One region of the Pseudoalteromonas sp. HF66 genome, then DNA from elsewhere that is predicted to be linked to it. Evidence: predicted binding sites of a transcription regulator. Region 1 holds the regulator's gene; each other region holds the start of a gene.

Region 1 (3,286 bases):
GTTTTTTATCCTTTTTACCCAAAATCTTTTCGCGAATTGATTCTGCTAACTGATGAACACTGAGATCTGTGGTATCAATCATAAAATCAGCACGAGTGATCAACACATCGAGTAAGACTTTTTCTTGTTTAATAGCCAGATCAAGTGGCAAAGAATCAATGGATAATGGGTGTAAACGACGAGTCTCTGAAAAGCGTTTTATCAGGGTTTGGTCATCACTGTCTAAGTAAAAAAGTGTTGGATTTGCGAAACCAGGAAGGTACTCAAGAATATCATTAAATTCTTGCTGCTCTTTTGGAAGGTTACGCACATCAATACTGACCGCTATTTTATCGTAGTTATCTGATACGCTACGCACGAGCGAAGGCAGTAAATTGACTGGAATATTATCAACGCAATAATAACCTAAGTCTTCAAGTACTCGTAAAGCGACCGATTTACCTGAGCCTGAGCGACCGCTGATAATGATTAATTCCATTTATGCCTCTGCTGATATAACCTGAAACAGTTGCTGATCGGTAGTAGCACTACGCAGCTGTTTACAAAACTCTTTATCTTTAAGTCTATCAGCAATTGTTGATAAGGTCTTTAGATGAAGCTGAGAGTCACCATCTGGTACGATGAGTGCTACGAAAATGTCAACAGGGCGATTATCAATTGCATCAAAATTGATTGGGGATTCACTCACTATGACAAACGCCTGAGGTTCATCGGCGCCACTCATTCGGCCATGTGGAATAGCAATACCTCGGCCAATACCAGTGCTACCTAACTTCTCTCGGTTGAGTAAAGCATTTAGGATATCTTGTTGAGATAAATGAGGAAGCTGCTGGTGAGCCAGTTCGCTGATATATTCAAGAATTCTTTTTTTGCTATTAAAAAGGACCGCAGCTTTGCTGCAGTCCTGATTAGTAAGTGAACTTAGTTTCATAATTTAATGTCGAGCTAATTTCTCTTTGTGTTTAATGACTTGGCGATCAAGCTTATCGATCAACGAGTCAATGGCTGCGTACATATCTTGATGTTCTGTAGAAGCGAACAATTCGCCTCCGTTTACATGTAAAGTTGCTTCTGCTTTTTGGCTTAATTTTTCTACATCTAGAATGACATGAACATTATTAATATGGTCAAAATGCCTTTCTAGTTTCGCAAACTTGGTGTTTACATAGTCTCTTAATGAATCAGTGATTTCTACATGACGACCAGTTAAATTTAGTTGCATAAGCATTTTTCCTTCTATGTAAAACGTCTAAATCAAACTCTTACGCTGATTAGACGGAGGTATTGCTAGAGACTCACGATATTTTGCAATTGTACGTCTAGCTACTTTAATTCCTTGCTCAGCCAATATATCTGCAATTTTGCTATCACTCAATGGTTTAGCCGAGTTTTCTGCAGCGACTAACTTCTTGATTAAAGCGCGTATTGCTGTTGAAGAACACTCACCACCATTTTCAGTGCTGACATGGCTTGAGAAGAAATATTTCAACTCAAAAATACCCCTGGGGGTATGCATATATTTTTGCGTTGTTACTCGTGAAATCGTCGATTCATGCATTTCGACCATTTCAGCAACATCATTTAGCACCATCGGCTTCATTGCTTCTGGGCCATGCTCAAAGAAAGCTTGTTGTTGTTGAACGATACAGTTGGTCACTTTTAATAGTGTATCGTTACGGCTTTCTAAGCTCTTAATAAACCACTTTGCTTCTTGTAAGTGAGAGCGAATAAATTGGCTGTCGCTACTTGATTTAACAGAGCGAGACATAGCCGCATATTGGCTGTTCACTCTAATCTTTGGCATACTATCTGGGTTTAACTCAACCACCCAGCGACCTTTTACTTTTTTCACTGATACATCAGGTATGACGTACTCAGACTCTTCGCGTACTATGCTATCCGCAGGCTTAGGGTTTAAGCTGTGAATTAGCGTCATTACTTCTTTAAGCTCATTTTCTTTAAGCTTAGTCTTTTTCATCAAAGTTCGATAGTCGCGACTCGCTAATAATTCGATATGCTCAGATAAAACCATTTTAGTTTCAGCTAAATATGGCGTGTTTGCATCGAATTGGCGAAGTTGAATACACAGGCATTCCTGTAAACTACGCGCCCCAATACCGACAGGATCAAACAATTGAATTCTCTTTAGGACCGCTTCGACTTCATCAAGTTCGATTTCTTCTTCATCACTATTTTGATTAAAGCTCTCGACGATATCTTCACAGCTTACCGTTAAAATACCAGAGTCATCGATAGCCTCAACAATTGCCACAGCAATCGCTTCATCAGTCGGACTAAAGGGAGTTAGCTGTAATTGCCACATAAGGTATTCGTGAAGGGTTTCGGTCGATGCACCTTGATAAATAGATTCATCTTCTGGCATTGGCCCTGATGATGTTGATGGAGCGGCACTCATGTACTCATCCCATGTAACATCCATGGCTAAATCGTCACTTACAGTGTCTTTATTTAGAGCATCACTGCTTTCTTGTTCATATTCGCTAGGTGCTTCGTCTGCAGAAGCGCTGACTTGCACATCGTCAGATTCAGCTTTTTGTTCATTTTTGCCGATGCTTTCTTCGTTGTAATCCGCTTCTTCCACTTCAAGTAAAGGGTTACTATCTAGCGCCTCTTGAATTTCTTGTTGGAGATCCAATGTACTGAGCTGCAACAAACGAATAGCTTGTTGCAGTTGTGGAGTCATTGTAAGTTGCTGGCCCATGCGCAGCTGTAATGATTGCCTCATGTATCCCTAACAATCCTTTTTTTAAGTTATCGATAACTGTGCAAAGACAGTTAAGTTATTATCGATTTATTGTCATTGTTATAAGTCTAGCAGATGCTCTAGTCGGTGGCGTAATGGTTACAGCCTAAATTGCTCGCCTAGATAAACATCGCGTACAGTTTGGTCAGCTAATACGTGCTCAGGTGTGCCTGATGCAATTAGCTCCCCATGAGAAACAATGTAGGCTTTTTCACAAACATCAAGGGTTTCTCGAACATTATGGTCAGTAATTAGTACACCAATACCACGATTTTTTAGGTGCTCAATAATTTTCTTTATATCTAACACTGAAATTGGATCAACACCAGCAAAAGGCTCATCTAAAAGGATAAATTTAGGATTAGCGGCTAATGCGCGAGCAATTTCAACGCGGCGACGTTCACCACCAGATAGCGCCATACCTTGACTATCACGGATGTGTTGGATGCTAAATTCATCTAATAAGCTATTTAGAGTTTCTTCCCGCGTGGTTTTATTTAGATCTTTACGAGTCTCTAAAAT
Region 2 (3,286 bases), on a different contig from region 1:
TAAATACTTCGACACTATCAGCTAAATCGTTTAGAGATTGCTGAACGCGTATGATTTCACGCTGTCCTGGTAAGAATACTAAAGCACTACCCGTTTGCTCACTAAGCGCCTGTTTTATCACGGCGGGTATATCATCAAGCCAGCGGCTTTCGTCTTTAAGTGGAATATACACTTCATCAATGGGGTAGCTTCGCCCTTGAGATGAGATAATAGGGCAGCTAAAAAAGTCACTGTAACGATCGCCGTCTAAGGTTGCCGACATCAGTAAGATTTTTAAATCATCGCGAAGTGCCGCCTGTGTTTCTAGGGCAAATGCCAAAGCTGTATCAGCAGCAATTGAGCGCTCGTGAAATTCATCAAATATAAGTAAATCAACATCACTTAGCTCTGGGTCATTTTGTAACATACGCGTCAGCATGCCTTCGGTGACTATTTCGAGCTTTGTTGCAGCGCTTACTTTTGATTCGCCACGAATACGTAAGCCGACACTTCCGCCGACTTTTTCATTTTGCTGACTTGCCAAGTACTGAGCAATATTGCGAGCGGCGAGTCGTCTTGGCTCTAACATTACAATGCGTTTAAAGTGCCCTTCGCGCATCAAGGTAAGAGGCAGCCATGTTGATTTACCCGCTCCCGGTGGCGCTTGCAATAAGGCCATAGGGTTACTCTGTAATGTGGTTAACAGGGATTGATAAATATCTTGAACTGGCAGCACGTTAGGTATCTCTTACTTTCTTTTCGCGCATTGTATCAAAAAATCAAAAGTTGCGATGAATAGAGGCTTATTTCCTGTATCGAGCTTTACAAGTGAAAACATTGCATTCTGCCTATTTAGGCTTATTCTTGATTAAGCAACCAAACAAAAATCAGGATAAGGAATTAACTTGTTCAGGATTTACTTTCACATTTTAATCACCTTGCTACTTTTGGTTTTGCCGTTTCAAAATGCGTTTAGTCAGCAAAAAATTACGGTAGCACTTGGAAATACCATGCCGCCTTGGGTAATGGTTGAAGACAACTCCGGCATTATTCCGGACTTGCTTCGCGCGACACTCGGTGCACATGGTTATCAAATACAATTCGTCTACGTCCCCTATGCAAGACGGATCACTTTATACAATGAAAACTTAGTTGATGTTGTTTATGATATAAATGAAAAAGTTATCGAGACTCATAGAATGAGCGGCTACTTTTCAGATATTGCTTACAGCTATGAGAACTTTGCTTTTAGCCTAACCAAACAAAACCTTCAGCTTAATTCTATTGGCCAATTAAAACACTTTAGTGTTCTTTCATGGCAAGGTGCTAAAGAATTACTCTCGCCAGAATATCAAGTAATGGCCAGAGAAAATCCACAATACGCAGAAACTTATGATCAATTAGCACAAGTTCAACTTTTGTATCGAAAGCGCTATGAGGTGATCCAGATGGACGGTAAAATTTTTGACTATTACCGAGCATTAATTAACATCAAGGGGGAAATTGATGTCTCTGAACCAGTGCAACGATTTGCATTATTTGGCAAGAATTCGAACGGCTTTTTATTTCGTGACGAAGCCTTAAGAGACCTATTTAACGAGAGCTTACGTAAGCTCAAATCAACTGAAGAATATATACGTATAATAAATCGCTATACATCTAAAAGTCACTGAGCAGCATAAAGCACTACCGGAACAGAAAATTTTACAGACTTTCTTTAAAAACTACGTAGTAATTGCAACTTTCTATCCTCCCTCCTTACTATCATAAAAAACAAAACAACTACTAATCAACAAGTTAACCAAATAAAACATATGGTACAGCGATTGCTTTTATTAAAGTGAATGTTTAACAAAGTAAGGAGATTATGATGAACAGCGATCGTTTAGAAGGCAATTGGAAAGAGCTTAAAGGTAAAGCACAACGTAAATGGGGTGACCTTACCAATGATGATTTAGATAAAATTGAAGGTAGCCGTAAAGAGCTGGTTGGTAAGCTTCAGCAAAAATACGGTAAATCGAAAGAAGAAGCTGAGCGTGAAGTCAGCGACTTTGAAAAAGGCCATTAATTTGAGCAATCAATAAAGCCGCTTATTGCGGCTTTATATTTTAAGCTGGCTCATGCTTTGCTAAATCTACTTCAGCGACCGTTTGATTTTTACCTTGTGATTTAGCACGGTATAGCCGTTTGTCGGCAATGTTTAAACAATGATCCATGCTCTCACCAGAAACGCGCACGTACAAGCCAATACTTAAGGTGACATGAAAACGATGCTGGCCACTCTTAAATGGCTTTTCAGCGAGTTTTTTATGTATTTTTTCAGCTACTTTTCTGGCCCTAAGTTCATAGCCTGTCGGGATCACAATTAAAAACTCTTCACCCCCCCAACGGGAAATAACATCTCCTTCTTCGCACACTTTTTTAAATACATCAGCAAAAAATATCAGCACCTCATCGCCCACTTGATGTCCGTAGGTATCGTTTATCTGCTTAAAGTTATCTACATCCATCAGTAAAAACACTGACCCTTCACCAAAGCGCTCATCTTGCAAACATTCTGTTGCATAGCGACGATTAGCGAGTTCTGTCATCGCGTCTGTGCGAGCAAGCTTTTGATTAAGCTTAAGTTGCTCCATTAACTGCAAACTGTATTTATTACGGTAATATTCGTAGAAGCCGGCCAAAATACATAAAATCGAGAAACACAGCATGACCCGTGTAGGAAAGTAGTAGCTCGGATAACTGTAATAACCTAATTGATCGGTAAAGTAGAAAAGCACCGAGATAATAATGGCGAGTAATATAAGATCAAAGGCACCGCGCTTTAAGCCACGAATAAAAAAGGTCACGGGAGATACAATAAATAGCCATAACGGCCCTGTGCCATTGCTGCCACCCGAGACAGTTAAGAAGCACATCATTGCATAAAGTGCGTATAGCATGAGTACTGAGATAAATTGATCACGCCCCTTTATTAAAAAAGGCAAAGCAAAAATTACAACGCCAACAATTAATAAATAACTTAACGCGATGTAGCCATCTTGATAACTTGTGACCGACATCAACAAAGAGGTCACTGCACCAATAAATGCAAATACGCGTAAGAATCGCGCTTTATCTCTCTCGCTTGCATTCACAGTATCAATCACAATTCCACCTTAGACTCCTTGCTCAACCTCAATAACTTTAACACAAATATTTAAATTAGAAGGAAATTACCAATAATTAAGCTATGAAAATGCATTAAAGATAAAAAAGTATGATCAAAAAATGGGCACAAAATAATGGCAATATAGCAGTAAAAAAA
Region 3 (3,286 bases), on a different contig from region 1:
ACCAGTGAACGAGCTACTGTTGATGACGGTTGATTTAAGCTTTCTTGTACATTGTTAAAAAACGAATTGACACTCGTTGATAAGCTGTTTGACTCTTCTGAGAACAAGCTGTCTACTCGGCTTGCTTCAGTCACAAATTGATCAAAGAATGTTTTATTAGAGGTATCTCTATTTAATTGCTTCTGCGCAAATTCATTCAGTAAGCGATACGTTTCACCACGACCCACTTGGTTGTCGATCATGGTTGTGAACTCTGTACGCTCACGCACATAGCCCTCGGTATTAACGTTGGCTATGTTTTTACTGGTGGTTTGTAAAAGCTCAGAATTAGCTCTTACACCGGCATTTGCTATGTCATATAAGCTAAATGACATCAGGGTCTACTCCTTAACGTACCAATGAAGCAGCGACACTTTGAAGCTCAACACGCTTCAATACCTGCTTAATTTTATCGGCATAATTTGGATCAGTTGCATAACCTGCTTTTTGTAACGAATCTAAAAAGGCTGCAGGCTCTGCAGTATTATTGAGTGCTTCTTGATAACGTGGGTTTTCATTTAAGAAATCCACAAAGTCGTTAACACTGTCTTTAATCGATTGATAAGAACGGAAACTTGCTTGCTTTTTAACTGGCACGCCTTGTTCAAACTCAAGCGTGACTTTGCTCGCTTTATCACCTTGCCAGCTCGTATCCGATTTAATATTGAATAAGTTGTTACTACTTGTGCCATCAGCTTTACTGATAATGTGTTTACCCCAACCTGTTTCAAGGGCTGCTTGAGCAACCATCACAGCAGGATTTAAACCAATCTTCTGTGCAGCATTTTTTGCGTGCTCCCAAACAGAGCTAATAAAAGACTCCACATCTTCAAAGCGGTTTTCTGTTTGCTCGTTTGCTGTTGTATCTGCGACAGCTTGCGGTTCAGCCTTAACATCAGTTTTGCTATCAACCACACCGCTTGCCCGTTTATCACTATCAAAGTCAGCAGTAGTTCTAAGCACAGAACCAGGAGTAAACTTCTTACCGTCAGGCGAAAGCTGCTGCACTATCAAGTCAGCTAGGCCGAGCGAGCCATTAGATGAAAGCTCAACCGACATTTGTTGATCATGCATCTCTTCAAAAAACTTAACGCCGCTTGAATTAAATGGGCTGTCTTTATCTTCAAACGCTTCATTTGCTTTACGCATACTTTTAAGAAGCATTTGAGTGAAGATAGATTCGAATTGTGCCGCCGCTTTTTTCAGCGCCTCTTTTGACGCATCGCTAGAGGCATCACTTTTCAAAGCACTTTGACGTAATGAGTCTAAGTTACCTAAATCAAAAAAGTTTTGCTTGTCGAGATGATTAGTATCCATCAGCTTTTTGACACAATAGTTAATAATGAAAAATAAAATGCAAAAATTGCGCCAACAAAAAACTATATAAATGAATAGCTAATAACTGATACAGGAATGGACTGACTTCAGAACAAAGATTTTGACTGATATTTGTGTGCTAAATGATTTAATAACTACTAGAAACAAAAACGCGCTCGAAAGCGCGCTTTAATTTAAATGATAACCAGTTGCCCGTTTATCGCCCCCGCTTCTTTTAAAGCTTCTAGAATCGCCATTAAATCACCCGGTGCGGCTCCAACCTCATTGATGGCTCGAACGAGATCATCAAGATTAACACCAGGGTTAAATACAAAAGCACGTGAGTCATCTTCATTAACATCAATAATGCTTTGATTTGTGACAGCGGTTTCACCTTCACTTAAGGCATTTGGTTGTGACACATTTTGCTGCTCAGCAATAGTGACCGTCAAACCACCGTGCGTAATAGCCGCAGGCTGCAGCTTCACATTTTTACCAATCACAATTGTACCAGTGCGCGAGTTAACAATAATTTTTGCAGCGGTGTCTGCCGGCTTAAACTCTAAGTTTTCAAGAGTAGACAAATACGCAACACGTTGAGATGCATCACGCGGTGCCAATACACGAACTGAGGCTGCATCGATTGCCTGCGCGCTATCAGGGCCAACTAAATCATTAATTGTTTGCTCTAAGCGTTTTGCCGTTGTGAAATCAGGGCGGTTTAAATTAAAGGTAATGTAGTCACCTTGCATAAACGGGCTCTTAATAGCACGCTCTACAATGGCACCGTTTGGAATACGACCTACCGTTGGCGTGTTAATAATGACCCGGCTACCATCAGCTCCTTCAGCACCTAGACCACCAACAACTAAGCTGCCTTGTGCAATCGCATACGTATTACCATCAACCCCTTTTAAAAAGGTTTGTAATAAGGTACCACCGCGTAAACTACCTGCACTCCCGATAGACGAAACCGTAATATCTATGGTTTGCCCTGGTTTTCTGAATGCTGGTAGCTCTGCATGAACAGCAACGGCTGCAACATTTTTAATTTTAGGTTTTAAGCTATCTGGTAAAGTAATACCAAAGCCATTTAACATGGCTTTAAAGCTCTGTTGAGTAAATCTGCTTTGTTCACCTGTGCCTGGCAAACCTACAACCAAACCATAACCGACTAATTGGTTTGCACGAACACCTTCAACCATAGATACATCTTTGACTCGCTCAGCCTGTGCAGAAAACTGCAGGCTAATTAAGCAAAGAGCGATGATGTATTTAAACCCATTCATGACTTTGTTCCTCTAAAATGGGAAAAGCGAACTACTAAAGAAACGAGACAGCCAACCTGCGCTTTGTGTTTCTTGAATTTGCCCTTTACCTGAATATTGAATTCGCGCATTGGCAATTCGGTTTGATGTTACTGTATTACTAGCTGAAACATCTTCTGGACGAACTAAGCCTTCAAGGCGAATAAACTCTTCGCCAGTGTTCAACGTAAGCCATTTTTCACCGCGAATAACTAAGTTTCCATTGGGTAAAACACGCATCACGTTGACAGAAATATCACCAAATAAGCTGTTTGATTGATTAGACTTTGAGTCACCTTTAAACGATGCCCCCGAGCCAATACCAAATTGAATACTATCACCACCAATGTTAACTGGATTACCTCCCAGACCAATTACTGGATCTAAACTGGCATCCGTTTCTTTATCTGTTTCGGTTTTAGCTGCTTTGGTCGCTTGAGTAGACTCTTGCAATTTAACAGTGATGATATCGCCAGCGCGTAGAGCCTTTTTATCTGAGTACAAGTCATTTGATGAATAACTATCAAACAACGACCCCGTTGGTACCATAGGCTCTGTTGTCGGCTCCGGGTACATAGGCGCATAGTAAGGGTCATCCTGAACCACATGATGATTTTGCGTTG

What was found. The regulator sigma-54, encoded in region 1, starts transcription at its own class of promoters, with help from an activator protein. The targets are predictions, from matches to a motif close to GTTGGCACGNNNNTNGNNT.
Region 2: a site for sigma-54 is predicted at 1,793-1,811, ahead of HCZ11_RS05625 (CsbD family protein). Genes of this name have one in related genera too.
Region 3: a site for sigma-54 is predicted at 1,394-1,412, ahead of flgJ (flagellar assembly peptidoglycan hydrolase FlgJ). Genes of this name have one in related genera too.

What each region holds. Positions count from the first base shown of each region.
Region 1 covers NZ_JAATOU010000014.1:99,726-103,011, reverse strand. The annotation lists gene rapZ (RNase adapter RapZ) at 1-478, opposite strand, end outside; gene ptsN (PTS IIA-like nitrogen regulatory protein PtsN) at 479-931, opposite strand; gene hpf (ribosome hibernation promoting factor) at 935-1,222, opposite strand; gene HCZ11_RS14325 (RNA polymerase factor sigma-54) at 1,250-2,746, opposite strand; gene lptB (LPS export ABC transporter ATP-binding protein) at 2,864-3,286, opposite strand, start outside.
Region 2 covers NZ_JAATOU010000004.1:15,822-19,107, reverse strand. The annotation lists gene hrpB (ATP-dependent helicase HrpB) at 1-715, opposite strand, end outside; gene HCZ11_RS05630 (ABC transporter substrate-binding protein) at 885-1,652, shown strand; gene HCZ11_RS05625 (CsbD family protein) at 1,850-2,047, shown strand; gene HCZ11_RS19765 (GGDEF domain-containing protein) at 2,088-3,128, opposite strand.
Region 3 covers NZ_JAATOU010000004.1:100,628-103,913, reverse strand. The annotation lists gene flgK (flagellar hook-associated protein FlgK) at 1-374, opposite strand, end outside; gene flgJ (flagellar assembly peptidoglycan hydrolase FlgJ) at 388-1,356, opposite strand; gene HCZ11_RS06050 (flagellar basal body P-ring protein FlgI) at 1,551-2,645, opposite strand; gene flgH (flagellar basal body L-ring protein FlgH) at 2,658-3,286, opposite strand, start outside.